Regions from separate parts of the Vibrio algicola genome, predicted to be linked through region 1. Evidence: riboswitches for the same ligand, from Rfam matches in the RefSeq annotation. Region 1 holds a riboswitch; each other region holds the start of a gene.

Region 1 (9,953 bases):
CTTTGATTGCCGAGTTCAGCTAGTAACTTTCCATACATGACTTTTTCTGGGCTTTCTTCTAATTGCTCTAAGATTCGAGCCATTTCATAAGTGGTAATAGACATAAGCGATTCAAGTTTCCGTATCGGTGGTTTTTATTTTTTGAGTTGTCAAATATACGCTTCATATTGTTTTTGGCAAATTAAATTATCAATTATATTGGTGATGAATGATTAAGATTCCCTACGTAGAAATATACCTTCTTATTATGTCCAGTACTCGATCTGCTACAAGCTTAGCTTTAACAATAAGGAGATAATGTTAAGATTAATCAGGTTATATTTGAAACATAAAAATAAATAGATGAATTAGAAGTTGCACATTATATTAAGGATAAAACATGTCACTTAACATTTCAGATCGCATTGAAGCTTTACGCCAATGGTTAACCAACAACAACCTCGATGCAGTTATCATTCCTCACGAAGATGAATACTTGGGCGAATATATTCCACTGCATAATGAAAGGCTTGCTTATATCTCGGGCTTTGTCGGATCAGCCGGTGCCGCAATCATCACTCAAGATCAGGCGGCTATTTTTGTCGATGGTCGATATACCATTCAAGTCACTAAACAAGCACCAAGTGATATTTTCTCTTATCATCATCTAATTCAACAACCACCTCTGCAATGGGCAAGTCAAAATCTTAAACAAGGTGCACGCCTTGCTATCGATCCAAAAATGCACTCTGCGGTTTGGTTTGAGAAAGCCGAAGTTCAGTTATCACAACAACTGCAGCTGATCAGCTTAGATCACAATCCGATTGATGTTATCTGGCAAGATCGTCCCGATCCTATTGAATCATCAATGCGTTTAATGGATCTTGAACTGGTAGGACAATCAAGTGCAGACAAGCGTCAACAAATTGCTGATATTCTAGTGAATGATAACCTTGATGCAGCTTTATTGACGCAATTAGACTCGGTGTGCTGGTTACTTAATATTCGTGGCTTAGACGTTTCTCGCCTGCCGGTACTATTAAGCCAAGCGATCATTCATCAAAATGGTAGCGTTGATTTCTTTATTGATCCCTCTCGTGTACCAGACAATTTCGCCCAACATGTTGGAGCCAATGTACGTGTTCACTCTCCTCTGCAACTTGAAACAGTATTAGCCTCATTGGCGACTAAAAAAGTATTAGTCGATCCAAGTACTTCTAATGCGTGGTACTCACTGATATTGAATAAGCACAAGGCCATCATTCATCCTGCCGCGGATCCATGTCTATTACCTAAAGCTTGTAAAAATAACGTTGAAGCACAAGGGATGATCAATTGTCATGTCCGAGATGGCGTGGCGATGTCTTCTTTTTTATGTTGGTTAGATAAAGAAGTTGCGAGTGGTCGACTGCATGATGAAGATCAGTTAGCGACCAAACTACAACAATGTCGCGAACAAGATCCGACTCTGGCCGATTTAAGTTTCGATACTATTTCAGCGGCAGGCAGCAATGCAGCAATGTGTCATTACAATCACGCCGATCAATCTGAGTTTGGGAAGCTAAGTTTAAACAGTTTGTACTTAGTTGATTCTGGTGGCCAATATCAAGATGGCACCACAGATATTACTCGCACTATTGCGATTGGAACACCTTCAGAATTTATGAAGCAACAATATACTTTAGTGCTGAAAGGTCACATTGCTTTAGCCAGTGCTCGCTTTCCCAAAGGCACAACAGGTAGTCAACTGGATGTTTTGGCCCGCCAATTTTTATGGGCAAAAGGCTATAACTATGATCACGGTACCGGTCATGGTGTCGGTCACTTCTTAAGTGTGCATGAAGGCCCTCAGCGTATTTCACCTGCGTATAATGGTGTGGCGCTGCAAGCGGGCATGGTAGTTTCAAATGAACCCGGTTATTACCGTACCGATGAATTTGGTATTCGGATCGAGAACCTAGAGTTAATTAATCCAGTTGAAACCAATGGTGATCTGGAACTGCTTGGATTGCACTCTCTAACCCGTTGTCCTATTGATGTGCGAGCGATCAATGTTGATATGCTCAATCGTCCAGAACTCACTTGGCTCAATGATTATCATCAGAAAGTGTGGGATGATTTAAGCCCACTCGTGAATAGTGAGGTTAAAATCTGGCTGCAACACGCAACCCAACCATTACGTTACGCCGATTAATATCATCGAAAATAGTAACTATTAAAACAATAATGAAAAAGGCCTAACATTATCGCTAATGTTAGGCCTTATTGTTTCACGTGAAACATTCAAACTAACCAGAGTAAGCCGAATGCCAGTCAGTCCATACAGCTTCAAATCCTCGCGACTTTACCGCCGCTTCTACTTGTTGCGCTGAACGCTCATCACTGATGGCGAATTGCTCCAACTCAACATCGGCATTAGCGTAACCCCCAGGTTGTGTTTTGGAGGCTGCAGAAATACTGGTAACCCCTAACGCTAAAACATTATCTCTAAACTGTGGCGATTCACGTGTCGATAATGACAATTCAACTTGAGGGTTAAACAAGCGGTAAGCACAAATCAGCTGTACCAGTTGTTTATCTGTCATGACTGATTTAGGTTGAACACCACCTTCGCACGGTCTTAATCTTGGAAAAGAAATGGAGTAACGTGATTGCCAGTACTGTTTTTCAAGATACTGCAAATGGGTCGCAGTGAAAAAACAATCTGTTCTCCATTCTTCTAAGCCAATCAAAGCCCCAATGCCTATTTTATCGATGCCTGCTTTTGCCAGCCGATCAGGGGTGTCTAATCGATAATAAAAATCTTGTTTATTGCCGCGTAAATGATGCTGAGCATAAGTAGAAGGATGATAGGTTTCTTGGTATACCATCACCGCATCTAAACCTAAGGTTTTCAATTCGGCGTATTGATGCTGTTCAAGCGGCTGGACTTCCATGGCTAGATAGTTGAATGACTGCTTGATTAAGGGTAGCGTTTGGCGAAAGTATTTCATTCCAACCTTAGTTTCATGCTCTCCGGTTACCAATAAAACACTATCGAACTTCATCGCTTTGATCGCACGGATTTCACTGCTGATCTCACTCAAATTTAATGTTTTGCGTTTGATGCGATTATCCATAGAAAAACCACAGTAACTACACGAATTGGCGCATAAGTTCGATAGATAAAGTGGGATGTAAAAACCCATGGTATGACCAAATCGCTGCCGAGTGAGAGCATAAGATTGCTGCGCCATTTGTTCGATATAGCTTTCGGCCGCCGGCGAGATTAACGCTTTAAAATCTTCCAGATCAAGCTTATTTTTGCCTAGCGCTCGCTCTACATCTTCCGCAGTCTTGCTGTATATCGACAGCTTAATATTATCCCAATCTAATTTTTTAAAATGTTCAATAAAGCTCATCACCCACTCCTAAGATAAAAAAGAGGTTAATGGACTTGATGCAACCGCCTGATGACTACTCGCAGCTAATCCCGCAAGATAAGCGATTCTGCCCGCTTGTACTGAAAGTTTAAATGCTTCTGCCATCAAGTTCGGATCGTTGGCAGAGGCAATCGCAGTGTTAACCAGTACCGCATCTGCACCCAATTCCATTGCTTGAGCTGCGTGAGATGGCGCGCCAATTCCCGCATCGACAATCACCGGAATGTTTGCTTGATCGATAATAATTTCGAGAAAATCTTTCGATGCTAGTCCTTTATTGGACCCTATCGGCGAACCTAATGGCATGATTGCGGCACATCCAACTTGCTCTAAATGACGACACAGAACTGGATCGGCATGACAGTAAGGTAGGACGACAAAACCGCGCTTTACTAATTCTTCTGCGGCTTTTAGGGTTTCTATTGGATCAGGCATTAAGTATTTAGGATCGGGATGTATCTCTAATTTAAGCCAGTTAGTCGCCAAAGCTTCTCGCGCTAATTCAGCCGCTAAAATCGCCTCTTTCGCCCCTTTGGCGCCCGAGGTATTGGGTAATAAATTAATTTTTGCATTGATTAATGGCTTTAAAATATCATCATCTTGGTTATGTATATTGACCCGTTTTAATGCCATTGTACAAAGTTGCGTTCCTGAAACTTCCAATGCATTGGCCATTATTGATTGATTGGCGAACTTTCCCGTTCCGGTAAAAAGGCGAGAAGAAAAAATCTTATCGGCGATAACTAGACTATCTGATGAAGTATTAGGTTTCACAATTGTGGAAGATATCATTCACTCAGCCCCCTGCTATTGCTTGGAAAAGAGAAATTTGATCACCACTATTAATCTCAAATTCGTCCCAGCAAGAATGTGGGACGATGGTGTGATTTACCGTAATCGCTATATTGTTTATTTCAATTTCTAATTGTGTGAGTAAGCCACTCACAGAAGTCACACCATCCAGTAGCACCACTTCTTCATTGACCATTATATTCATCTTCTATCCTAGAAATTTGAACGTGTCCCTCCTCTTCCATATCTGCCGTTTATCTAGTCTTAAACTCTGTTAGAGGGCTTTCATCTTTATAAATGACAGCAAACTGGACATGAAGGATCCACGCTAATATTAAATTTTTGCCAAGCTAGCGTTTGACCATCAAATAAATTTAAAACGTTAGGCTTTAGCTTGGTATTGTTGCTTATCAGTTTGATTGCTTCTAATGCCTGAAGGTTACCTAAAGTGCCGACAACCGGTCCGATCACACCATTTTCAGAACATTTTAACCCTGCGCTATTATCTTGGTAAGGAACCGCACAGTGATAACAAGGCTGTTTACTTTGCCTAAAATCAAACGTCATCAATTGGCCAACCCACCCAATTGCCGAGCCGGAAATTAAAGGTGTGCCCGATTCAACACAGGCTTTATTTACCGCTTGCCGAGTTGGGAAGTTATCACTGCAATCCAACACCACATCCGCCATCATCACTTCAAGTTTTAGTCTTTCATCTTGTAAGAATGATTCAACTGCACGGATTTTTGATTGTGAATCAAGTTGTTTAATTTGATGAACGGTCGATTTGGCCTTATTAACACCAATATCGGATTCTCTATAAATCACTTGGCGTTGTAAGTTAGAAGACTCAACGCTATCACCATCCGCCACCACCAACTGACCCACACCAGCCGAAGCAAGATATAAAGCTACCGATGAACCCAAACCGCCACAACCAACAATCAAAACTTTACTTGCCAATAAAAGTTCCTGACCCGACTCCCCAACTTCTGGAACCATAATTTGACGTTGATAGCGATGAAACTGTAAATCATTCATAGATAGCCTTAGATTGAAGCTTAATTATTAACTATGCAGGTTCGGCAACATCAGCCAGATCCTCCTGCATAATTTGTGCAAATTGATTGATGGCTAATTGTATATCAGGAGCTTCGGTAATGGCACGTACAACTGCCAAACTCGACACACCACATTGCCAAACTTGTTTTGCGTTAGATAGGTCAATACCACCAATCGCCACCGTCGGTTCATGAGGCATTAAGCTGCTGATCATCTGTTGATATAATTTAAGCTTAATGACCCCTTGCGGCTTCGATGGCATTTGTTTCGTCGGTGTCGGAAATATATGCCCCAGTGCAATATAACTCGGGTTAAATTGTGCCGCTTTTAATACCTCATAATATCCATGAGTAGAGAGTCCTAAACGTAAGCCCATTTGCTGTATTAATTTCAAATCGGCCACTTGCAGATCTTCTTGGCCTAGATGTACACCATAAGCTTGATGTTTTATGGCCAATTGCCAATAATCATTGATAAACACCTGTGCATCATGTTCTTCGCCCAATGCGACCGCATGTTTAATTTGCTCTTCTAGGTCTTTCTGAAGCGGGTTTTTTATTCGCAATTGAACTGTTTTAACTCCTAGCATCAACAATTTTTCGATTTGACGGTAATGAGTCACCACTGGGTACAAGTTAAATTTATCACGCTCTATTGGTTGATAATCAAACCATTGCTTCTCAATACAGTTCCAATTAAATTTAGCACTTCGCTCATTAACCATTATTAATGGTGTCGGGAATAAAAAGCGTTCTGTTGGCCATGTTTCACGTGAAACACTCGAATCTGGTTCGCGTAATTTATTCATACTGCTGTGAGGTAACGGTACAGTCATTGCAGCACGGGCTAGCATCAATGCATCTTGAAGCGAGAACTCGAGACTTAAGCACGTAAAAAACCACGCAAGATGACGCTCACTATGTAGAGGAGCTATAACATGTGAGGAGCGTAATACACGATACTCTTGTTCTGCATTCAACCATACATCATGTAACTCACCCTCAAAGTAAGCATCAATATATAGCGTTTTATCATTCAATATTTCTGGTAGAGGTTGCCCATTCAAATACAATAGATAACGGTCTGCATTATTAATACTCGAAGGATCTTGCACCGCATCATGCAAAACCGAATAACATGTCGCCTGATCCTGATCAATAACAGCAATGTATTCGCAATGACCAGGACTTATCGCTATATCTTCAATCGCAAAACCTACCTGCTTTGCAGCAGATAAACAATTGGTGATCATTGAAGTCAGAGCTTGTTGTTGTGAGGGTAGCTTTATATGTACCATTAAACCTCCAGCTCAGATTCTTCATCGAGATCCGATTTAGCAGGATGATATAACTCTGAACCTGTCGCTAAAAACTCGGCCGATTTTTGTTTCATTCCTTCCAATGGATCATTGAGCATTTTAATATCAATCGCTTGATCGGCGGCTACTTGTTTGGTGTCTTTGGCATACTCACGCACTTCTTGCGATATTTTCATTGAACAAAATTTAGGGCCACACATCGAGCAAAAATGAGCGACTTTACCTGATTCTTGCGGTAGCGTTTCATCATGAAAAGCCAGTGCAGTTTCAGGATCAAGAGAAAGATTGAATTGGTCATGCCAACGAAATTCAAAGCGTGCTTTCGATAAGGCATTATCTCGAATTTGTGCGCCAGGGTGACCTTTGGCCAAATCGCCAGCATGAGCAGCAAGTTTATAAGTAATAAGCCCTGTTTTTACATCTTCTTTATTTGGTAAACCCAAGTGCTCTTTTGGGGTGACATAACACAACATCGCACAACCAAACCAACCGATCATCGCCGCACCAATACCAGAGGTGATATGATCATAACCTGGTGCAATATCGGTGGTTAATGGCCCTAGAGTATAAAATGGAGCTTCATGACAATGCTTTAACTGCTCATCCATATTCTCTTTGATCATGTGCATAGGAACATGCCCAGGACCTTCAATCATCACTTGGACATCATATTGCCATGCGATTTTAGTCAACTCGCCTAATGTACGCAGTTCAGAAAATTGCGCTTCATCATTGGCATCAGCGATTGAACCTGGACGTAGGCCATCTCCCAGTGAAAGTGCTACATCATATTTGGCACAAATTTCACAGATCTCACGAAAATGAGTATAAAGAAAGCTTTCTTGGTGATGAGCTAAGCACCACTTTGCAATGATCGAGCCACCACGAGAAACAATCCCAGTCACCCGCTTAGCCGTCATCGGCACATAACGAAGTAACAGGCCAGCATGAATAGTAAAGTAATCCACCCCCTGCTCAGCTTGCTCAATTAAGGTGTCTCGCATCACTTCCCAATTAAGGTCCTCAGCGACACCGTTCACTTTTTCTAATGCTTGGTACATCGGAACCGTTCCAATTGGTACTGGGCTGTTACGTAAAATCCACTCTCGCGTTTCATGGATATTACGTCCCGTCGAAAGGTCCATTACAGTATCGCCGCCCCAACGTGTTGACCACACCAACTTCTCTACTTCTTCTTCGATTGATGAAGAAACTGAAGAATTACCTATATTGGCATTCACCTTAATTAAGAAATTACGCCCAATGATCATAGGTTCTGATTCAGGGTGATTAATATTAGATGGAATAATCGCACGCCCTTCCGCCACCTCTCGACGTACGAACTCAGGGGTGATCTCCTTTGGTAAATTAGCGCCAAAGTTATTGCCAGGATGCTGCTGATTTAACTGTTCATCCCCAAATTTCTGACGACCCATATTTTCACGAATGGCAATAAACTCCATTTCAGGGGTAATAATGCCTTTCCTCGCGTAATGCAATTGAGTGACGCATTGGTTTGGTTTGGCTTTTCGAATTCTAGGTAAGTTGCCATAACGAAGATTATCTAAGGTGTCATCGGCTAATCTTTGCTTGGCAAACGTGGAGCTGACATCTGATAACGTTTCAGTATCGTCGCGCTCAGTAATCCATTGTTCTCTTAGCTTTGGCAAGCCAGTATGGAGATCTATCTGGTAAGTTGGATCGGTATAAAGACCGGAAGTATCGTAGACCTGAATGGGCTCATTAGGAGACAATAATGGTTTTTCTTTACTCCCTCCAACCAAACTATCTGCTAGTGATATTTGACGCATAGGGACGCGAATGTCAGTGCGGCTACCTTGGATATAGGTTTTTTCTGAGTTTGGGTATGGTTGTACAGAAAGTGACTCAATGAAATTTTTAGCTTCCATACGAGCTTGTTTACGACTTGACGACATAGCATTTTCCTTTAACTTTTAGAGTTATAGTTCCCGAAGGAGTAAATGCTTGACGGATTTGATGCACAAGAATGCAGATCTGTGGATTCACAGTTACATTTATAGATGGGTAATATAAGAAAATTACTCTTCTCTCGTTCCCTTCGCAGGTATTAGCCTGATCAGGTTCAACGGATCCCGCAACGCGGTCTCAGCCTTATGGCACTCCGACAAGTCAGAAGAGTATATTTAGTGCTTAAATATTCAGCAAGCTATTTTAGATTTAATAACTAACAAAACCAAAAAGTGTGATGTTAAGCACTATTTTTTAAGTTTGTTAATTAATAATCCAAATAAACTCGAGTGAGTCTCTCTTAATTGACCAATTTTCCCATCAAAAGGAGCCTCACCTTCTAGATCAAACAATTTGGGCACCGCGACTCGTTGAGATAAGTAGATACCAGTATGCCCACTGAAGTAATAAGCGGTATAACACGCAATAGCAAAATAGAGTATGTATTCAGAACCAAATAGCTCAACCCCCATGATAGTACATGCCAGCGGAGTATTGGTTGCCGCTGCAAACACAGCGATGAAACCCAGTGCGGCAAATAATTCAGGTGGCGCCCCTAAAACCCAAGCTAAAGAATTACCTAATGTCGCACCAATAAAGAATAAAGGGGTCACTTCACCACCTTTAAACCCAACCGATAGCGTTAATGCGGTCAATACTAATTTAAGTATCCAGCTATACCACTCTGCACCACCTTGGTGGAAGGCTGAAACAATACTGACCCCGCCTTCACGGCTGCTATAAACCCCTAAACCAGTGTAATCGTAATTACCAATCAACTTAGTGATTAAAATAACTAAAACACCACCAATAAAGACAATCAGGTATGGATTTTTAAGCGTTAATTTAAAAAAGTCTTTTAATGAATGGGTCAACTCACCAAATAAGTATCCGGCGAGGCCAAAACCAACCCCAGCCACAATGATTTTTAAAAGCAAAAGTGGATCAACCTTTACAACATGATCGAGCATTTTAAAAGACTCTAAAAAATCAATCCGGTAATGAGTATGGTGCGTACCCAGTGCAGTACAAACAGTATCGGCAATAATAGCAGCAAATAATGCCGGAATAATTGCATCATACTTCAAGCGGCCAATTGCTAGCACTTCTAAGGCAAAAATAGCCCCCGTCAATGGCGTGCCAAATATCGCGCCAAAACCAGCCGCAATACCTGAAATTAGCAGTAGACGAGTGTCTGATGGTGATAACTTAAACCATTTTGCAAAACATTGAGAAGCAGCGCCACCAATCTGAACCGCAGTACCTTCACGTCCTGCTGAGCCACCAAATAGATGGGTAATAACCGTTGTGATAAGTACTAAAGGACCCATTCTAGTTGGGATCCCTGCACCTGGTTGGTGTATTTCATCCATGATGAGGTTATTACCACC
Region 2 (9,953 bases), 320 kb from region 1:
CAAAACATTGCTCCTCCACTCACCATTGGTTGGGAAGAGCTTCAACTTTCAGCCGCGCTTGCCAATGATAAGCTCGATCTTAAATGGCTATTTGATTTGACTAATAATGGTGAAATTGAAGGCAAAGTGGCGATCGATAAAGTACAAAGTAAACGACCGATTATGCAAGGTATGAACAGTATCAAGCATATTAACTTGTTGCCATTATCAGCCTTGTTAGGCGAGCAAAATTTAATGGAAGCTGACATTAACTCAATGCTTAATTTTCAAGGGCCAATCTTAAATCCGAGAGTGGTTGGTGACTTTACGATTTCAAAAATGAAGTTAGAAGGACAAGCCTTTCCTGTGGACGTCAACAGTGGTGAGATTAATACTAAATTTAATGGTTATTCTGCACGCTTAAACTCAAAACTTCACACGCCGGATGGTGAACTTAACCTAAAAGGTGATGCCGATTGGTCAAAGCGTAAAAATTGGCGAGTGAATCTGCGAGCGTTTGGTGACGATTTAAAAGTTGAAGCGCCGCCAATGGTACGCTTAAAGGTTAGGCCGGATCTTACCATTGCGATCACGCCTAAACTTGCCAAGATCACCGGTAATATTGATATACCATGGGGACGGATCTTAGTCGAAAATCTTCCCGAAAGTGCCATTGGTTTATCGAAAGATGAAGTGATCTTAGATCAAAACCTGCAACCGGTTGAAAAAAGCTCCGGGTTGCCGATGGCGCTTCAAACCAGTGTCACCATCAATATCGGGGACGATGTGAGTTTATCAGCCTTTGGTTTACGCGGTAACTTAGTTGGGCATTTAAAAGTTTCTCAGAAGAACAAAGGTCCCTTTATTTTAGGTGAGATTCGAATTGAGAGAGGGTCATATCGATCTTTCGGGCAAGATCTGGTGATCAAAGAAGGTAAGATCATTATGAACGGCCCGGCAGATCAACCTTATGTGTCGATCAAAGCGATCCGTAATCCTGACAATACCGAAGATGATGTGACGGCAGGGATCGAAGTTACCGGCCCTGCTGATGCACCAGAAGTTACTGTGTTTTCAGAGCCTGCAATGTCTCAAACCAGCGCGTTATCGTATTTATTGCGTGGGCGTGATGTGGAAGATGGATCCGGTGGTAGCGCCATGACTACAGCGCTAATTGGGTTAAGCTTAGCCAAAAGTGGCAGAGTGGTTGGCGAGTTAGGAGAAAAATTTGGGGTGCAAGACTTACAACTTGGCACCGCAGGTTCAGGAGATGAATCACAAGTGACGGTGAGTGGTTATATCGCCCCTGGGCTGCAAGTGAAATATGGCGTTGGTATCTTTAATGCTTTGGGTGAATTTACCGTGCGCTATGAGTTAATGAGTGATTTTTATGTTGAAGCGATAACTGGATTAGACAGCGCCGTCGATTTTATTTACCAGTTTAGTTTTGATTGATAAAAGGCAATGCGGTTTAGATACCAGCTGTTGTATTAGTGAGTGTGCAGGTGTCGGGCATTCAATCTCAATCAAGATAAGCTAGGATGATGCTTAACTGAATCAATACTGCGATAAAAATAAAAGAGCACGTCAATAATGGCGAGCTCTTTTTTTATATTAAAATCAACTATCATAGTTAGAAATTTCAGGGAGCAGTTTAATTATTTCTTCGCTCGCTCAAAGGATTCTAAAATTTCAGCGCGCGCTGATGCCACACCTTCCCAGCCATCAACTTTTACCCATTTTCCGCTTTCAAGATCTTTATAACGCTCAAAGAAGTGGGTGATTTGTGATTTGAGTAATTCAGGTACATCACCAATATCTTGAATATGATCATACTCTTTAGACAGTTTGCTATGTGGAACCGCGATCACTTTGGCATCTTCACCTGACTCATCGGTCATTTTCAATACCCCAACTGGGCGGCAACGGATCACCGAGCCCGGCATTAATGGAAACGGGGTTGGGACTAATACATCAACCGGATCACCGTCTAATGATAGTGTCTCATTCACATAACCATAGTTACATGGGTAGAACATTGGTGCCGACATAAAACGGTCGACAAATAATGCTCCACTGTCTTTATCAACTTCATATTTAATTGGGTCAGCATTGGCTGGGATTTCGATAACAACATACAAATCATCAGGTAATGATTTACCAGCCGGGACGTGGTTCAAGCTCATTGGAATTCCTTTCTAAGAGTAATAAACCGTCAGATTATAACGTGACTTGTCAGTGGTTTGTAGCGGAAAAGTTACAAAAATGCGATCGACAAAGGGGGCAGAGAGGATTAAGGGAGGCATAAAAAAGCAATGAAAGCCAAAAGGACCTTCATTGCCAATTATTAGGGGTTGTTAGCCAATTACATTATTAATCTGGGTATTGTTGCAAGAAGGATTCAACTTTCTCAACCATTATCGTTGAGCCGACTACGAAAGGAACGCGTTGATGCAGTTCGGTTGGTTTGATATCTAAAATCCGTTGATAGCCATCAGTTGCCTTACCGCCAGATTGCTCCATTAAGAAAGCAATCGGGTTGCATTCATACAATAAACGCAATTTACCATCAGGATGTCTTTGAGTGCTTGGGTATAAATAGACGCCACCTTTTAATAGGTTACGGTGATAATCTGCCACCAATGAACCAATATAACGCGAGGTGTAAGGACGGTTATCTTCTGGTGCATCTTCTTGGCAGTATTTAATGTATTTCTTTATTCCAGTCGGAAAACGAATGTAATTGCCTTCATTAATCGAATAGATTGAGCCTGTAGCAGGGATCATCATTTTCTCATGTGACAAGCAGAAGACTCCGATCGAAGGATCGTAAGTAAAGCCATGTACCCCTTTACCTGTGGTGTATACCAGCATGGTGGATGAGCCATAAATAATGTAGCCCGCCGCCACTTGCTTATGGCCTGGCTGAAGAAAATCTTCCGCAGTCGGCGCACTACCAATCGGAGATACTCGGTGGTAGATCGAGAAGATGGTTCCGACCGAGACATTCACATCGATATTCGATGAACCATCTAAAGGATCCATTAACACCACATACTTGGCATTTTTATTGAGTTCTTTATTAAAGCTTACCGCTTCATCTTCTTCTTCACTGGCAATACCACAAACTTGACCACGAGCTTCAAGTGCGGCTTTAAATTTGTCATTGGCATACAGATCGAGCTTTTGTTGCTCTTCACCTTGCACATTCTCAGCACCAACTGAACCCGTAATATCAACTAAACCGGCTTTGTTAATTTCTCGGTTGACAATTTTAGCCGCTAATTTTATCGAGCCAAGCAGAGAAGAAAGGTCACCACTGGCATGAGGAAAGTGATTTTGGTGTTCAATAATAAATTCGCCTAACGTGCGAGTTATCGACATAATGGATCCTTTTTTGTCGTTAATTTTATTCATTGCAGGAAATAGTGGTAGTACCAGTGTGTATCTCTTTTGGATACTCATTTATTCGATTGTAAATCCAGAATCTTATTAATGGTAATGAAGTAACTGATGAAGCTTCACAAATGTGCACTTAAGCAAGGTCTCGATATTAAAAGAGATAATTCATAATAATGCACAGAAAATTGTTTTCGAACACCATACATTTGATTGCGTTTGAGTTACTATTTCGCACAAAGTTATTGACCTAATTTGAGTCTCACAAAAAAGTGGGAAGGAAAACCTATTATGCATATTCATATTCTTGGTATTTGTGGCACTTTTATGGGCGGTGCCGCCGTATTAGCTCGCCAGCTAGGGCATAAAGTAACTGGCAGTGATGCCAATGTGTATCCGCCAATGAGCACTTTGCTTGAATCTCAAGGTATTGAAATAATTGAAGGATTCGATCCTTCTCAATTAAATCCCGCCCCCGATTTAGTGGTAATAGGAAATGCCATGAGTCGTGGTAATCCGTGCGTGGAATATGTATTAAATCAGAATCTTAAATACACCTCTGGCCCGCAATGGTTACAAGAGTTTTTATTGCATGATCGTTGGGTGTTAGCGGTAGCGGGTACCCATGGGAAAACCACCACGGCAAGCATGTTGTCTTGGATTTTAGAAGACTGTGGCTATACACCGGGCTTTCTGGTTGGTGGTGTACTTGGTAACTTTGGTGTATCGGCTCGTCTAGGCGAAAGTATGTTTTTTGTGGTCGAAGCAGATGAATATGACAGTGCTTTTTTCGATAAGCGTTCAAAGTTTGTTCATTATCATCCACGCACCTTAGTGATGAATAATCTTGAGTTCGATCATGCTGACATTTTTGACGATCTTGAAGCGATCAAGCGACAATTTCATCATTTAGTGCGTACTGTTCCGGGTAACGGACGGATCTTAACCCCGACTAATGATGCTGGCCTAGAGGATGTGATCCAACGTGGTTGCTGGAGTGAACTCGAACATATAGGCGATGATGGTCACTGGAAAGCTGAAAAAATTCAAAAAGATGGCAGCCATTTTAATGTTTATCTCGATGGTCAGTTGGGCGGAGTAGTGAAATGGGATTTGGTCGGTGATCATAATCTCAATAATGCCTTAATGGCGATTTCCGCGGCGCGACATGTTGGCGTCACCGCCGATCTTGCTTGTGAAGCGTTAGGCAAATTTATTAATACGAAACGTCGTTTAGAACTAAAAGGCATTGAAGCTAACGTGACGGTTTATGATGATTTTGCCCATCATCCAACCGCGATTGATTTAACCCTTGATGGTCTGCGCAATAAAGTCGGTGACAGTAAAATTATTGCGGTGTTTGAACCTCGCTCTAGCACCATGAAAATGGGAGTGCATCAACAAACCTTAGCGGCAGCATTTAAACATGCTGATGTGGTGGCGTTATACCAACCCAATAATATCCAGTGGTCAGTACAATCGGTCGCCGATCAATGTGAACAAACTGCTTTTGTTGAAGATAATATCGATACACTTGTTGAGCGAGTGGTGGCACAAGCCCATGCTGGCGATCAGATCTTAGTAATGAGCAATGGTGGCTTTGAAGGGATCCATGGCAAATTGTTGCAAGCATTAGCAGCAAAGTAGCAGTAACATCAAAGTGGCAATAGCTTCAAAGTAACAACAGGCACATCATAAGTAAAAAGATCATGGTAGGTAAAAAGGTCGTGATGATCCTTTTGTTTCGATGAACATGCCAATTGTACTAGGGTCGATGAATTTGATTATAGAGAAAAGTGTCAAAGGTCAGGGATGACCTTTTCTCAAGCGTCCATGGATGGGTCAGCATCTTTTCGGAATATTCAAATTTATTGAGCCGCTTATATCGACAATCTAGCGAGCAACGGTATTAATACCAATCGTAGTAACTATCTAATCAGCTAATGACTTTGATAGGTATGATTAACTCACCCAAGTTCAGAAATTAAGGAGCGCGAGATGTCTCAACCTAACGTACCCCATTCAAGTAGCAAACATATAACCTTAGCGTTTACCGGAGCTTCGGGTGCACCGTATGGTTTGCGCTTACTTGAGTGCTTACTGGCGGCTGATTACACCGTGTATTTATTAATATCGTCTGCCGCGCGAGTAGTGATGGCAACCGAGCATGGTTTAAAATTACCCAGTGGCCCGCAAGCGGCGCAACAAACCTTACTGGCCCACTTAAATAGTCAGCGAGATCAGTTGATTGATAGTGATAAGTTGGTTGTGTGCGGTAAAGAAGATTGGTTCTCGCCAGTGGCTTCAGGATCGGCCGCGCCAAAACAAATGGTGGTGTGCCCGTGTTCGGCAGGCAGTGTGGCCTCGATTGCGCACGGCATGTCAGATAACTTAATTGAACGAGCCGCCGATGTGGTGATGAAAGAGCGTGGCCAATTGCTGCTGGTGGTTCGTGAAACGCCATTCTCCACCTTGCACTTAGAAAATATGCATAAACTGTCGCAAATGGGCGTCACCATAATGCCAGCAGCGCCTGGCTTTTACCATCAGCCTAAAACCATTGAAGATCTAATTGATTTTATGGTGGCCAGAATATTAGATCACCTAGGTATTAAACAAGGCTTAGTGCCGCGCTGGGGTTATGATCAACGTGACAATCATTAATTTGGTTATCTTTTGAGGTTATACTAATTCCATAAATTTAATGATCGTTAAAAATTGAGTACAGAGAAAAGTGTCAAAGGCCATGGATGGCCTTTCTCAAGCGACCAAGGACGGATCAGCGTCTTTTCGGCGTAGTCAAATTGATCAAATATTAAATGGAATTGGTATTATCACTAGCCTATTAATGCTTAACTCAATACAATCAGATTGAAAATACTCATCGGGGAGCTGAATCAAACACGGATTCGGCTGAGATCTTTTTAAGAGACCCGTGTACCTGAACCAGATAATGCTGGCGTAGGAATTGAGTCTGGATCTCCCTACTTACTTTCCTGTGCCGCTCACTAAAAAGGATATTCTAGTGAACGACACCACCTCTATTTCGAGCAACAATCCAAAACGTAAAAATAAAGTGACAACTAAACCGAAAGCGATTCTAGCTGCATTCAGTTTGCCTTTATTGTTATCACTTTCTAATGGTGCGCAAGCCGCTGATAAGCCAACCCTTACCGTCTATACCTACGACTCGTTTACTTCCGATTGGGGCCCTGGTCCTAAAATTAAAACGGCCTTTGAAGCCCAATGCGGTTGTCAGTTAAATTTTGTCGCGCTCGATGATGGTGGTTCAGTATTAAGCCGTTTACGTTTAGAAGGAAAAAATACCAAAGCAGACGTAGTGTTAGGGTTAAATAACAATATTATGGCGCAAGCACAGCAAACCGGATTGCTCGCCAAACATGATGTAGACACTTCTAAAGTGACCATTCCTGGTGGTTGGGACAACCCTTACTTCGTCCCATTCGATTACGGCTATTTCGCTTTTGTGTACAACAAAACCAAAATGAAGAACCCACCGAAAAGCTTAAAAGAGCTGGTGGAACGTGATGATTTTAATATTATTTACCAAGATCCGCGTACCTCGATCACCGGTCAAGGCTTGCTGTTATGGGTAAAATCAGTATATGGGGATAAAGCAGCGGATGCGTGGCAAAAGATAGCTAAGAAAACGGTGACGGTGAGTAAAGGTTGGTCTGATTCATACCCGATGTTCTTAAAAGGCGAGAGCGATATGGTGTTGTCTTACAGTACCTCTCCTGCTTATCACATTATTGCTGAAAACAATCAAGATTACGCCGCAGCTAACTTTGCTGAAGGACAATACGCTCAGATTGAATTGGCCGCTAAAGTGAAAAGCTCCCACCATCAAAAACTGGCCGATCAGTTTATGCAGTTTATTTTAAGCGATGACTTCCAATCCGTAATGGCGACGGGGAATTGGATGTATCCGGTTACCAACATAGCCCTGCCTAAAGGTTATGAGCAACTGAGCGTGCCAACGAAAATGCTGTCACTCGACCCTCAAGTGGTGGCGAAACAGTTGAAAAGCTGGACTCGTGAATGGCAAATGGCGTTATCTGAATAGCAACCAATCGAAATAAGAATAAAGCGAAATAAAAATAAAGCGGAATAAGGTTAAATCGAAAAGGTGAATTTATGATGGTGATACTAGGTGGTTAATGTGTCAGTGCCGAAGTTAGGCTTACTGGTTGCGGTTACTATTGGGCTATTTGTGTGCTCAACCGTGATGGCATTAATTCAACACGCCCCAACGTTAAATTTGGGTTGGATTTTGTCCGATCCTTATTATCGCCACATTACCTTTTTCAGTTTCTATCAGGCTTTATTTTCAACCTTATTGAGTGTTGGTTTCGCAATTCCGGTAGCGCATGCTCTTTCTCGTCGCGAGTTTAAAGGCAAGGCTCTGCTGCTAAAGATCTTCGCTTCAACTTTAGTCTTGCCGGTGCTGGTAGGCGTGTTTGGTATTGTCGCCATCTTTGGTAACAGCGGTATTGTGGCGGATATTTTCCGGTATTTTGATGCGCGCTTACCTTTTTCTATCTACGGATTAAATGGCATTTTAATCGCCCATGTGTTTTTTAACCTGCCTTATGCCAGTCGATTATTATTGCATTCGCTAGAGTCGATCCCCAATGAGCAACATAAGCTGTGCGCACATTTGGGGATGAACGATTGGCAAAAATTTCGACAAATTGAATGGCCGCGCATGCGTCAGCAATTACCACAAGTGGCGGGTTTGGTGTTTATGCTGTGCTTTACCAGTTTCTCGGCGGTGATGGCGCTGGGGGGAGGCCCCAAATCGACCACGATTGAACTGGCGATCTATCAAGCGATTAAGTTTGATTTTGACTTGCAGGCGGGGGCGATTTTAGCCTTATGGCAAATGTTATTGTGTGGCGTGTTGAGCTTAACTTTATTGCGTTTTAGTAACAGCGTACCGAGCTCTTCTGGCGGCAGTGTCAGTCATCATGCTAAAGAGAAAAGGCAGCGAGTGGCCTTATTTTCTACCAGTCATCGCGCAAAAATTTGGGATGCAGCTTGGATTGGTGGCGCGATGCTGTTAGTGCTTCCGCCTTTATTGATGGTGATATGGCAAGGCTTAAATCCCAAATCGTTAACCATATTGCAAGATGAGAAATTTTGGCAAGCGTTAAGCGCTTCGATTCAAGTAGCAACATTAGCCAGTTCATTGGCATTATTGATGGGGATCGCGATTTTATTTACTAGCCGAGCTTGGCATCTAAAAGGCTTACCCGCGCGAGCAGGACGGTTGGAATTGATGGGGACCATTATTTTAGTTACGCCCGGCATTGTGATCAGCACCGGATTATTTTTATTATTACGCGATCAAGTCGATGTATTTAGCCTCGCTTTTTGGGTGGTGATACTGGTAAATAGCTTGATGGCGCTGCCGTATATTATTAAAACCTTGTCGCAGCCTATGCTACAAACGGCGCAGCAATACCAATTTTTATGTCAAACTTTAGGCATGACTGGTTGGACGCGTTTTCGCTTGGTGGAATGGCGGGCACTGAATAAACCGATCGCACATGCTTTCTCAATCAGCTTTATGTTTTCGATGGGAGATTTAAGTGCGGTGTCATTATTTGGTAATCAAACCTTTACCACTTTACCATTATATTTATTCCAATTATTAGGCAGTTACCAAATGGATGCGGCCGCGGCGGTGTCCCTATGTTTACTGCTATTTAGCGTATTATGCTTTGCTTTAATTGAAACCGTGTTCAAACGCGGCAGTCGTTAAGGTTATTTATTTGCTTATTGATTAAGAAGAAGTTGCCACATGCTTGAGTCTGCTATTTCCATCCAACAGGTCATTTATGATTACCAAGAGGAAACCTTTAATTTTGACTTAGTTGTTGAAAAAGGCGCGATCATGGCATTAATGGGGCCAAGTGGCTCGGGTAAATCGACCTTGTTGAGTTTGGTCGCCGGTTTTATTGAACCCAAAAAAGGTGATATTAAAGTTCAGGGCTCGTCGGTTGTAGGATTAGCGCCTTACGAAAGACCGCTGGCAATGCTGTTTCAAGAGCATAATCTATTTAGTCATTTAAGCGTGCGGCAAAACATTGGTCTGGGTTTGCATCCTGGGCTTAAACTCACTCAAGCTCAAAAGCTGCAAGTACAACAAGCGGCGCAACAAGTTGGGTTAGACACTTTATTAGATAGACTACCGGAGCAGTTATCTGGCGGACAACGTCAGCGGGTGGCATTGGCAAGGTGCTTTGTTCAAGCGCATTCGATTTGGCTGCTAGACGAACCGTTTTCAGCTTTAGATCCTATTTTGCGGGAAGAAATGTTGCAGCTGGTGGCAAGGCTTGCACGGGAACGTTCAATCACGGTATTGATGGTGACGCACCATTTAACCGATGCTAAAGCGATCGCTACCCATTTTGCTTTTATGGAGCAAGGTAAGGTCAGTGAACACGGCCGAATTACGAGTTTAGATGAGTTGCATCCCAACCCTCATTTAGCTGCATTTATTAAAGCAAGTGGTTATTAGGCACTTGCTTAGATCGTGGTATTTTAAT
Region 3 (9,953 bases), 1.2 Mb from region 1:
CTAAGAAATTTCCAATTAAGACTTAGAGAGCTATTGAACCCATTATGGCTAAATTAACCCTACAAGAACAAATGCTTAAAGCCGGTTTGGTGAACAGCAAAAAATTAGCAAAAGCGAAGAAATCATCTAAAAAATCACGCGTACAAGCTCGTGAAGCTCGCGCGGCGGTTGAAGAGAATAAACAAGCGCAAATCGAGCGCGATAAAGCATTAAGTGCCGAGCAAAAACAAGCGGTGTTATCAAAAGAACTTAAAGCCCAAGTTAAACAGTTAATTGAAATGAACCGTATCACTATCCGTGATGGCGATATTGGTTATAACTTTACCGACGGCACCACAGTTAAAAAACTGCATGTTGATAAAGAAACGCAGGACCAATTAACCAAAGGTCGTTTGGCGATAGCGCGTTGTGCATCAATGAGCGAAGAGCCTGAATATGCCATTATTCCAGCCGGTGTAGCGGATAAAATTGCATTGCGTGATGAAAATACCATCGTGTTAAATAATGTATTAAGCGTAGAAGAGCAAGATGAAGACGACCCATACGCCGACTTCGTGGTACCTGATGATCTGATGTGGTAAACCAGAACCCTATTTGAACGCTATCGAATAATGCCATTAAGCCTCAGTTATTTTAGCTGGGGCTTTTTTACATCCCACGTTTTTAATTACTGATTTCATGAACAAAAGCGAGCTCACGGATAACTCGTCCCTCGTTTCCGAGATGACCTATTTGGGTGGTAAATCCCCGTCATTCCATGCATGAGCCTAAGCGAATAGACAGGGAATCTCGCTTTCAATTCTAACTTAAACTGTCAATGCTATAGCCAGAAGCTCGTCATCCTGAATAGTGAGGATCTCACACGGCCTGTTGAGACTCGAATTGTTGCGATAAATACCACCGAAACAACCCGCCCCAACCCTCCCTTGGCTGAAGATTCAGGTGCTTAACTGCAATGTATTTGGTAAAGGAAGGGGGCAGTTGGGTTGTCGAGGTTATTTCAGCGATCACCAAACAAACTCTTCCCCTTGATTGATATGGTTAATTGGCAATGATAATCAATAGAAGGGGAAGTTGGATGGGGTTGCTACTGAAACCTCGTTCTAATGCGTGGGACGGGTTGTTATGGCTTATTTGAATCTTGATTTCGTGGAGAGTCCACCGCACAGTATTCCAGTCTTGCTCTGTATATTTATACAGTTATAATTCAATTTTGTGAGTATTAAGCGGTTTTGTGTGAAAGCGAGAACTTATGCTTAGATGTGTCTTATTAGGCTCAACTTTAAGCAATTGTTAATTAACAACAATATATAAACATTAAAAGTTCATCCCTGTCACAACTGGCTCGTTAAACCCAGTTCTCGCTTTCTCCATCGCATAAAATCGGCTAAATGCTTTTAAAAAACCATTATTAGAGTATCTTATGGCAAGAAATGAATTGATTAGCAGCGATCGTGTGTAAAATCCATTCGGGTTTATCCGAGTTTCTTGCTAATACACTGTTAGTTTTTTAGGAGTGCTGTCATCGCTAGAATTTCAGAAAAAAATGATAGATTTCGCACGAAAGAAGAAATTTGTCACGATTTAAAAATGATATTAGATATGGATTTAAGCTACGGAACTCAGTTTTGTGTTGCATCTGAAATTTTGTGGGTTTGGTCTGAATTTTATGGCAAGCATAAAGGCTGTAAGTATTGGTCTGAAGAAGCTCTAAGAATCTGGCCAACGCAGGAACCATCAGTTAAAGGGTTGGTACATGAACATCTTATTCCTAGGAAAGTACTTATTCATAAATTATTTAACGAAGTCGAGTGTGACCAGTATAAAATATATGAATTCTTAGAAAAGTTTTGTATCGGTGTTGTAGTTACGAAAACCGAAGATCAAGCACTTAATGATGCAGGTTTAAACTCAAAAATGCCGGATGATTGGGATAACCAAGATCCTTGGGCAAGATATACTGAAATTGGCTTGAGTGTTGTAGAAAAAAACTAACAAGTTGCTCAAGCAGGACAAAATACAGTTGGTTTTTTGCTCGTGCCTCGCTTATTTTAACCAACTATATTTTGCCTCTTAGCAAGGCGTTATATTTTCAGGGAGGTTTGGTGGATATTCAAAATCAGGGCATCATATTAAATGTTTTTAACTTTGATAAATGTGTTTCATTTTATAAAACAGTTTTTAATTTACCTGAGATGTTTACAAAGATTGATGGTGACTTTAAATTAACGTGTCTAGAATTTGGCAGTTCCTATCTAATGTTAGAAACAGGCGGCGTAGCTAGCGAATCAGAAAAGGATATATCCCAAAACCCCACAATACTAAGATTTAATGTTGCTAGCATTCAAAAAGCACTAGAGCATATTTGCAAATTTGATAGTAATGCGAAAATCATTGAAAATGATTGGGGATCAATTATTAGAGTTATAGACCCTGATGGTAACCCAATTAGTATTAGGGATAATTCAGGTTTTCAGCGTCAAATGAAAATATAACAAGAAAATCAACAAGGATACGTAACAGTTGGCTACGTTTCGCTTCGCTACACAATTTTAGCCAACTATTACTTAGCCTGTTATTTAGGCGTTATATGCAATGGAGTGTTCAATGTTTATCGTATCCCTAACATACAAATCGGAATTATCAGAAGTTGATAAACTCATAAGTGAGCATGTCACTTTCCTAGAAAAATATTATGCTTTAGGTAAATTCATCGCCTCAGGTCGTAAAGTTCCTCGTACTGGCGGAATCATCTTAGTAAATGCATCAAATAAAGACGAAGTGGAAACAATCGTAAAAGAAGATCCATTTCACATCGCAGATTTGGCAAACTACGAAATTACAGAGTTTGTTCCGACTATGGCGGCAAAAGAGTTCGAAGCAATCAAAAATTGCATATAACAAGTTGCTCAAGCAGGACTCGTAACAGTTGGCTCGGTTCCGCTTCGCTCCACATTTTAGCCAACAATTACTCGCCTCTTAGCAAGGCGTTATGTTTAAAGGAGGCTTTATGATTTATTCGACTACCGAATCAATTCCGGGTAAAGAGATTCAAGAAATAGTGGGTATTGTTACTGGTAATGTTGTTCAAGCAAAACATATTGGCCGTGATATTATGGCTAGTTTGAAGAGTATTGTTGGTGGTGAAATTCGTGGTTATACCGAAATGCTCACCGATGCACGTGATATAGCCGTTTCACGTTTAGTTGAAAATGCTCGTGAAAAAGGAGCAGATGCCGTTGTTGGTGTTCGATTTACTACAAGTACAATTATGGATGGTTCATCCGAAATTATGGTATTTGGTACAGCGGTTAAATTAAAAACATAACAAATAAGGATAGGTGTCGCGCAGCCGACACCTTATCTGGGTATTCTGGTCTAATCGATCTGGACACCTTGATTGTGGATAATACGATAATCAATCGAGGTGAATATGAATACAAAACGTCAATATCGAACTTATACGAAAGAATTTAAAGAAGAGGCAATCGGCCTTATTACCGAACAAGGGTATTCTGTCGCCCAAGCTGCTGATGCGTTGGGAGTATCACAAAACCTGCTTTACACTTGGAAGCAGAAGGCTGACGAACTCAATAATTCATCTGTCAACGCAGATGAAAAAACGGAATTAATGGCTCTGAGAAAGGAAGTAAAGCAGCTTAGAATGGAGAAAGAGATCCTAAAAAAAGCCAGCGCCTTCTTTGCGAAAGAAATGAAGTAAAGTTTCAATTTATTCGAGAGCATCGCTCTCGATTTCCAATAAAAATGCTTTGTAACGCACTAAAAGTAAGCCGCAGTGCATTTTATGATTGGTTAGCAAGACCTGCTCAGATCATTACTGAGCAAGAGCTTAATTAATGGCATCACATCATCAATGAGCAGCGTTGGAGCTTGTTTAGACAATGCAGTCGTCGAACGGTTCTTCGGTAGCTTGAAAAATGAATGGCTACTCAATGTGGTTTATTTAACGCGTGATGCAATAAAAGAAGATGTTGAAGAATATATCCGGTATTACAACCATGAAAGGTTGCATACTACGCTTGGTGATTTAACGCCAATCGACTATGAAAAATTACAAAGTCAGGTGTCCTATTGGGCTTGACCAGAATAGTTTTAATTGGCGCGAGTAAGAAGCAACAAATTACAGATGCAGTTCAAATGCTTGATAACCAAGATTTCAGTGCACAAGAATTAGCCGCGATAGAGGTGATATTACGCGGATAGCTGTTATGATTGAACATGAATTGTTGCCATTGATAAAAGGAAATTATAACAATGAAATTATACGAATTTGCGCCAAATCCAAGCTCTCGCCGGGTGACTATATTTTTAAAAGAGCTTGGGATTGAGCTTGAAACGGTTCAACTGGATGTTCGAGCTGGCGAAAACTTAACCGAAGAGTATTTAGCCAAAAGCATTAATGGCAAAGTGCCAATGCTAGAGCTGAATGATGGCACTTGCATTAGTGAAACGGTGGCAATTTGTCGTTATATTGCACAACAAAAGCAAAACTTCAGCTTGTTTGGTGAAACGCCGGTGGAAGCCGGTTTAGTGGAAATGTGGCAGCGCATTGTTGAACTTGATGGTTTATACGCAGGCTTCCAAGCATTTAGAAACTTGTCGGGTGTCTATAGTGACCGTGAGCGCTGTGTTAAAGAATGGGGGGTGGAGTCAAAACGTCGGGTTGAAGAGTTTTTACCTAAGCTTGATAAGCAACTCGCAACACATCCATTTATTGCGGGGAAAAAACTCAGCATTGCCGACATTACCGGATTCTTATTTGTCGGTATTATTTGTCTTAAAGCGTTAGAAATCGACGCTCTAAGCGATTATCCCAATATAACCCGTTGGTTTGAGATGTTATCGCAACGTCCGGCTTTTCAGTAATGCTCATCATGACAAAACCGTGCTGATTTAATATGCTGGTTTCTGCAACATAAATTAAAGCTCACCGGTTTTAAGCGAATAGCAAGGTGAGTTTTTTTGTGCTTATAAAAACTGACCAAGTGTATATATTCACTAACAAAACCTTGCGTGATGGGTAAAGCTCTGCATTAATAGAGACAGAAGGATTTACAGTGAGAGAAACAAAATGACAGAGACTTTTCTGATCGATCAATGGACGTTTAACAACAAAAAACCTCAACAAGTAAAAGATCAAAATGAACAACAATTAACCGTCGAATCTGGTAATTGGTATCACTGCCAACGTGAATCTTCCGGCTTGCGAAAATGGCTGCAATTCAATCAGATTGAGCAAGGTATTATCGATAGCTTATTGACTGATGATACACGCCCTCGTTTTGAACAATATGAAGATGGCTCATTTTTGCTCATCTTACGAGGGGTGAACCTGAACCAAGGCGCGAAACCCGATGATATGCTCAGTATTCGACTGTTTTGGAAAAATAATTGCTTAATCTCCACCAGAAAGGTCTCTTCCAAAACCATTAGCAGTATCCGCAATGCTTTACTTAAAGGCAATGGTCCTAAATCGTTGCCGCATTTATTAATGGCGATCATTAGTGGTTTAAACCAGAATATTGAAAAGTTTTTAAACCAAACCGAAGAGCGATTGTTTGAATTAGATGAAGTGGAACATGATGACAACGAACTGCATTTGATTCATAAGCGGATCCTAAAATTACGCCGCTTTCTAAAACCACAACGTTATGCATTAAATGATCTGGTTGAAGCCAATATTAACGAGATTAGCTCGGTTGAAACTCATAGTTGGAACGTGCTGGATACCACTACGCGCTTAACCGAATCGATGGAATTTTACTTGGAGCAGATCCAAGTAATGAAATCGGAAATTGAACAAGAGCAAGCAGAAAAAATGAACCGAAATACCTATTTATTTACCATAGTGGCGGCGATATTCCTGCCATTAGGTTTCTTAACCGGTTTGCTCGGGATCAACATTGGCGGCATGCCTGGGGTCGAAAACCCAATCGCGTTCGCTATTTTTTGTGCCGCGCTGGTTGTTACCTTGATAGGGGAATTATTGTTGCTTAAGTGGTTGAGATTCTTTTAATTAACCAATAATTACAGTGTCACCTTTTTATGTGGCGTCAAAGTAACACAGCAATCTTACAATGCAAAAACAAGCCTGACTTTGGCTTGTTTTTTTTTATGTTTGGGTTAAGTTAACGCTACATTTTTTGTGTAGATAATTATCATGCCCGTTCAAAATAAAAACATGTTAGGCGCAATGTTGGTCATACTTGCCACCTTATCTTTAACCTTAAAAGATAGTGCCGATAAATATCTGATATTACATGGCTTTCATCCAGTACAAATGGTGTTTTTCCGCTTTACCATCCCATTTTTATGCATGCTTATCTTTATGCCCAAACAAACCAAGACGGCTATTTTAGCCACCAATGGCAAATTGCTGATCCGCTCGGCATTGTTTTTGGTGTGCGCCATTACCTCAGTAATTTCTTTGAAATACATTCCGCTTGAAGTCTATATCATCGTTGTGCAGATGGGCAGCGTGGCCTACATGTTAGGTGGGGCGATTTTCTTTAAAGAAACCCTAACACCGGTCAAGATAATCGCCACGTTATTAGGCTTTGCTGGGGTGGTGATCGTGATGAATCCGACCGATGTTGGTGGTTTACATTTAATCTACTTATTGCCATTAGTGATCGTGGTTGCCAACACCGGTTATAACTTGCTGACCAAAACCATTGATTCGAGCGTGTCGTTTATTTCAATTTTTATTAACTCGTTTTTTATTTTGGGTTCAGTCTCAACCATTCTTTTGATAGCGCAGCCAGATATGTGGATCTCCCCAACGATGGAATCCATCCCTTATTTCATCACCATTCCTGTGGTCACGATTGTGTCACAACTGTGTTTGATTAAAGCAATGAAGATAGCGGATGCCTCACATGTCGCGCCATTCTTTTATTTCCAGATCCTGTTTGCTTGTATCTTCGGTTACTGGTTATTCGATGAACTACCGACTATTTTCACTCTCGGTGGTGGGGCATTTATTGTTGCGGCAGGGATTATCATCACTTATGCCAATTACAAACCGAACAGAAATAAATCAAAACAAGTACAGTAACCATAAAGGCTAACATTGACTGATTATACCAATTCGATTGAATATTTGATCAATTGGAATACGCCGAAAAGACGCTGATCCGTCCTTGGTCGCTTGAGAAAAGGCCATCCATGGCCTTTGACACTTTTCTCTGTACTCAATTTTGAACGATCATTTAATTGATACAATTGATATTACTTTTGATGCGACTCATCTTTTCTAAACGGCTGAGTTAGCATCTTGAGCAAACCTTGTTCCTGTGGTTGCCGAAAGATTCCTAATCCAATTTTCATATCTCGGTGGCCATCTTTTGGCTCAGCAATATAACTGCCAAAACAACGATCCCAAATCGATAAACAAAAGCCATAGTTACTGTTGGTTTCGTTTAAGTGCACCGAGTGATGAATACGGTGCATATCTGGCGTGACAACGAATTTACGCAGCAGGGCATCAAACTTCAAATTCAAACGCACATTACTATGATTAAACATGGCGCTGGCGTTTAAAATCACTTCAAATAGCAGTACCGCAATGGGTGAAATGCCTAATATGACAATAGCCGCTATTTTTACCCACATCGATAACCAAATTTCAATAAAGTGAAAACGCGAACCTGTGGTGGCATCGATATCTTGATCGGAATGATGGACGCGATGTAAGCGCCATAACAACGGGATTTGATGAAACAAACGATGTTGCCAATAAATAATACCATCAAGTAAAACAATCGAGATTAATACTTCAATCGGCGACGGCAACTTGAGCCAGTGAAGTAACCCCCATTGATGCTGAGTTGCAGTAAAAGCCACTCCCATTGCCAAGAAAGGTAAAGTGAATGGCAGTAGTGCGCCGTTTAATGCCACAAATCCCAAGTTATTTAACCAACGAAAATTTTTGGGTTGTGTTAAGGCTTTACGGGGACGTTGTATTTCCCATACGGCCATAACAAGTAGTACTAAAATAAAGCACACCAAACGGATTAAGGTTTGGTTGTTGGTCATAAAATCGGTCATATAAATCGCTTAATCGATGATGAAGGCATAATGCCTTAGTACTTTACATTAGTTTGCCAAGCCATTACATTAACAAACATATTAGTCGGGGAGCCGCAAGGCTGAGATCACTACTGTGAGACCCGTTGAACCTGATCCAATTAACATTGGCGTAGGGAACTAACTTCGGATCGCCACACTGCTTTTCTCATTGTTGACCGATATTGGTTTTTCAAAACGAGATACCAGCTTGAATCGAATTACTTCCTTGCCATCAATAGGAAGTTGTCGAAATGTCAAACACCAACAAGCCATTATCCCATCACACTCCAAGATCTACGCTTAATGCGGTTTCATCAAATATTGCCAATGTGCTCACCATTGCCGGCTCCGATTCTGGCGGTGGCGCTGGGATTCAAGCCGATATAAAAGCTATCTCCGCTACTGGCAGTTTTGCTTGTTCAGTTATTACCTCATTAACCGCGCAAAATACGCAAGGCGTGAGTGAAATATTGGCGGTTAATGCTGAATTTGTTGGGCTGCAATTGGATGCGGTTTTCTCTGATATTAATATTTCAGCTGTCAAAATTGGCATGTTAAATGACGCCAGTGTGATCAAAGTGATTGCGCAGAAATTACAGCAATATCAACCACAATATGTGGTTTTAGATCCGGTCATGGTTGCGACCAGTGGTGATGCGCTAATTGAAAAAGCGGCCATTCAAATCTTAGTCGATGAGCTTTTTCCTTTTGTCACCGTGCTCACCCCTAATCTTCCTGAAGCCGCGCTGTTATTGGGCTGTGACACGCCAAAATACGAATCTGAGATTGAAGCATTCATCCACAAGTTGCAGTCACATCCTAGATTTAAACAAGTCAAAACCTTACTTAAAGGTGGGCATTTCACCGGTGAGCACAGTTGTGATTGGCTGATTGATGGCAATAAGATCACTCGGTTTTCTCATCCAAGGATAGCCACTAAAAACACTCATGGTACAGGTTGCACGCTATCTTCTGCCATCGCCTCTTATTTAGCACAGGGTATGCCATTAAGTGAGGCAATTAGCCAAGCGAAAATGTATATATCTGACGCACTGACGGCAGCCGATCAGCTTACTGTTGGCAAAGGTTCAGGTCCGGTTCATCATTTTCATGCTTTTTATGGTTAGGCTAAATCATGATTAATATTGATAAGTTGACCTTTCAGTTTGAACCTCAACTACCAGCAATTTTTGAAAACTTAACGGTTGGGTTCAAAGCAAAAAGTTGGACCTGTTTATTAGGTAAAAGTGGTTGTGGCAAAACAACGTTATTAAAACGAATCGCTGGTTTTGAGCACAAGGGTTGCGTACAGAGCGGAAATATAGGTTCTGGAGATCCGCACCGTTTAGATCCTGTCGCGTATATGGGGCAGCAAGATTTATTATTTCCTTGGTTAGATGTGCTGCATAACGTGTGCCTAGAGTCGTATTTAATCTGTGGCAGCATAACCAAAACACAAATTGAGCAAGCCACACAGTTACTGAATAAGCTAGGTTTATCTGGTTATTCTCAGCATTTTCCACATCAATTATCGGGCGGAATGAGGCAGCGAGTCGCCATCGCCAGAACCTTAATGCAAGATAAACCTGTGGTATTAATGGATGAACCTTTTGCAGCGCTTGATGCGGTCACACGCTACGAGTTACAAAAGTTAGCTTGTCAGTTATTAAAAGATAAAACCGTGTTGTTCATTACTCATGATCCACAAGAAGCATTGCGAATTGCTGACCGAATTTTAATTATGAAGGGCACGCCGGCAAAATTGCATGAGGTTGAATTCCACTCGACAAGCTTCCCCCCAAGAGAAACCAGTGCTGAATTGGTTCTAGCCCATAATCAATTATTGCAACGGTTGAGTATTG

The links. A riboswitch is a leader RNA that binds a small molecule or an ion and turns the genes downstream of it on or off. The one in region 1 is predicted to bind thiamine pyrophosphate.
Region 2: another riboswitch for thiamine pyrophosphate. It lies ahead of thiB (thiamine ABC transporter substrate binding subunit); the one in region 1 lies ahead of thiC (phosphomethylpyrimidine synthase ThiC).
Region 3: another riboswitch for thiamine pyrophosphate. It lies ahead of thiD (bifunctional hydroxymethylpyrimidine kinase/phosphomethylpyrimidine kinase); the one in region 1 lies ahead of thiC (phosphomethylpyrimidine synthase ThiC).

The regions. Positions count from the first base shown of each region.
Region 1 covers NZ_CP045699.1:61,356-71,308, reverse strand. Annotated here, with positions in the region: gene tsrA (H-NS-like global regulator TsrA) at 1-104, opposite strand, end outside; gene GFB47_RS00315 (aminopeptidase P family protein) at 380-2,173, shown strand; gene thiH (2-iminoacetate synthase ThiH) at 2,268-3,380, opposite strand; gene GFB47_RS00305 (thiazole synthase) at 3,390-4,193, opposite strand; gene thiS (sulfur carrier protein ThiS) at 4,198-4,398, opposite strand; gene GFB47_RS00295 (HesA/MoeB/ThiF family protein) at 4,485-5,234, opposite strand; gene thiE (thiamine phosphate synthase) at 5,266-6,552, opposite strand; gene thiC (phosphomethylpyrimidine synthase ThiC) at 6,552-8,510, opposite strand; TPP riboswitch at 8,632-8,729, opposite strand; gene GFB47_RS00280 (voltage-gated chloride channel family protein) at 8,811-9,953, opposite strand, start outside.
Region 2 covers NZ_CP045699.1:2,263,175-2,273,127, reverse strand. Annotated here, with positions in the region: gene tamB (autotransporter assembly complex protein TamB) at 1-1,434, shown strand, start outside; gene ppa (inorganic diphosphatase) at 1,638-2,165, opposite strand; gene fbp (class 1 fructose-bisphosphatase) at 2,353-3,363, opposite strand; gene mpl (UDP-N-acetylmuramate:L-alanyl-gamma-D-glutamyl-meso-diaminopimelate ligase) at 3,670-5,025, shown strand; gene GFB47_RS10290 (flavin prenyltransferase UbiX) at 5,377-6,042, shown strand; TPP riboswitch at 6,254-6,363, shown strand; gene thiB (thiamine ABC transporter substrate binding subunit) at 6,494-7,465, shown strand; gene thiP (thiamine/thiamine pyrophosphate ABC transporter permease ThiP) at 7,553-9,166, shown strand; gene thiQ (thiamine ABC transporter ATP-binding protein) at 9,206-9,925, shown strand; gene GFB47_RS10270 (hypothetical protein) at 9,949-9,953, opposite strand, start outside.
Region 3 covers NZ_CP045699.1:1,215,737-1,225,689, forward strand. Annotated here, with positions in the region: gene GFB47_RS05615 (DUF2058 domain-containing protein) at 45-581, shown strand; gene GFB47_RS05620 (hypothetical protein) at 1,603-1,995, shown strand; gene GFB47_RS05625 (VOC family protein) at 2,106-2,495, shown strand; gene GFB47_RS05630 (YciI family protein) at 2,608-2,901, shown strand; gene GFB47_RS05635 (heavy metal-binding domain-containing protein) at 3,011-3,328, shown strand; partial or broken gene GFB47_RS05640 (transposase) at 3,434-4,102, shown strand; gene GFB47_RS16685 (hypothetical protein) at 4,099-4,224, shown strand; gene GFB47_RS05650 (glutathione S-transferase family protein) at 4,276-4,887, shown strand; gene GFB47_RS05655 (zinc transporter ZntB) at 5,093-6,037, shown strand; gene GFB47_RS05660 (DMT family transporter) at 6,182-7,078, shown strand; gene GFB47_RS05665 (sterol desaturase family protein) at 7,252-8,058, opposite strand; TPP riboswitch at 8,147-8,245, shown strand; gene thiD (bifunctional hydroxymethylpyrimidine kinase/phosphomethylpyrimidine kinase) at 8,343-9,218, shown strand; gene GFB47_RS05675 (ABC transporter ATP-binding protein) at 9,227-9,953, shown strand, end outside.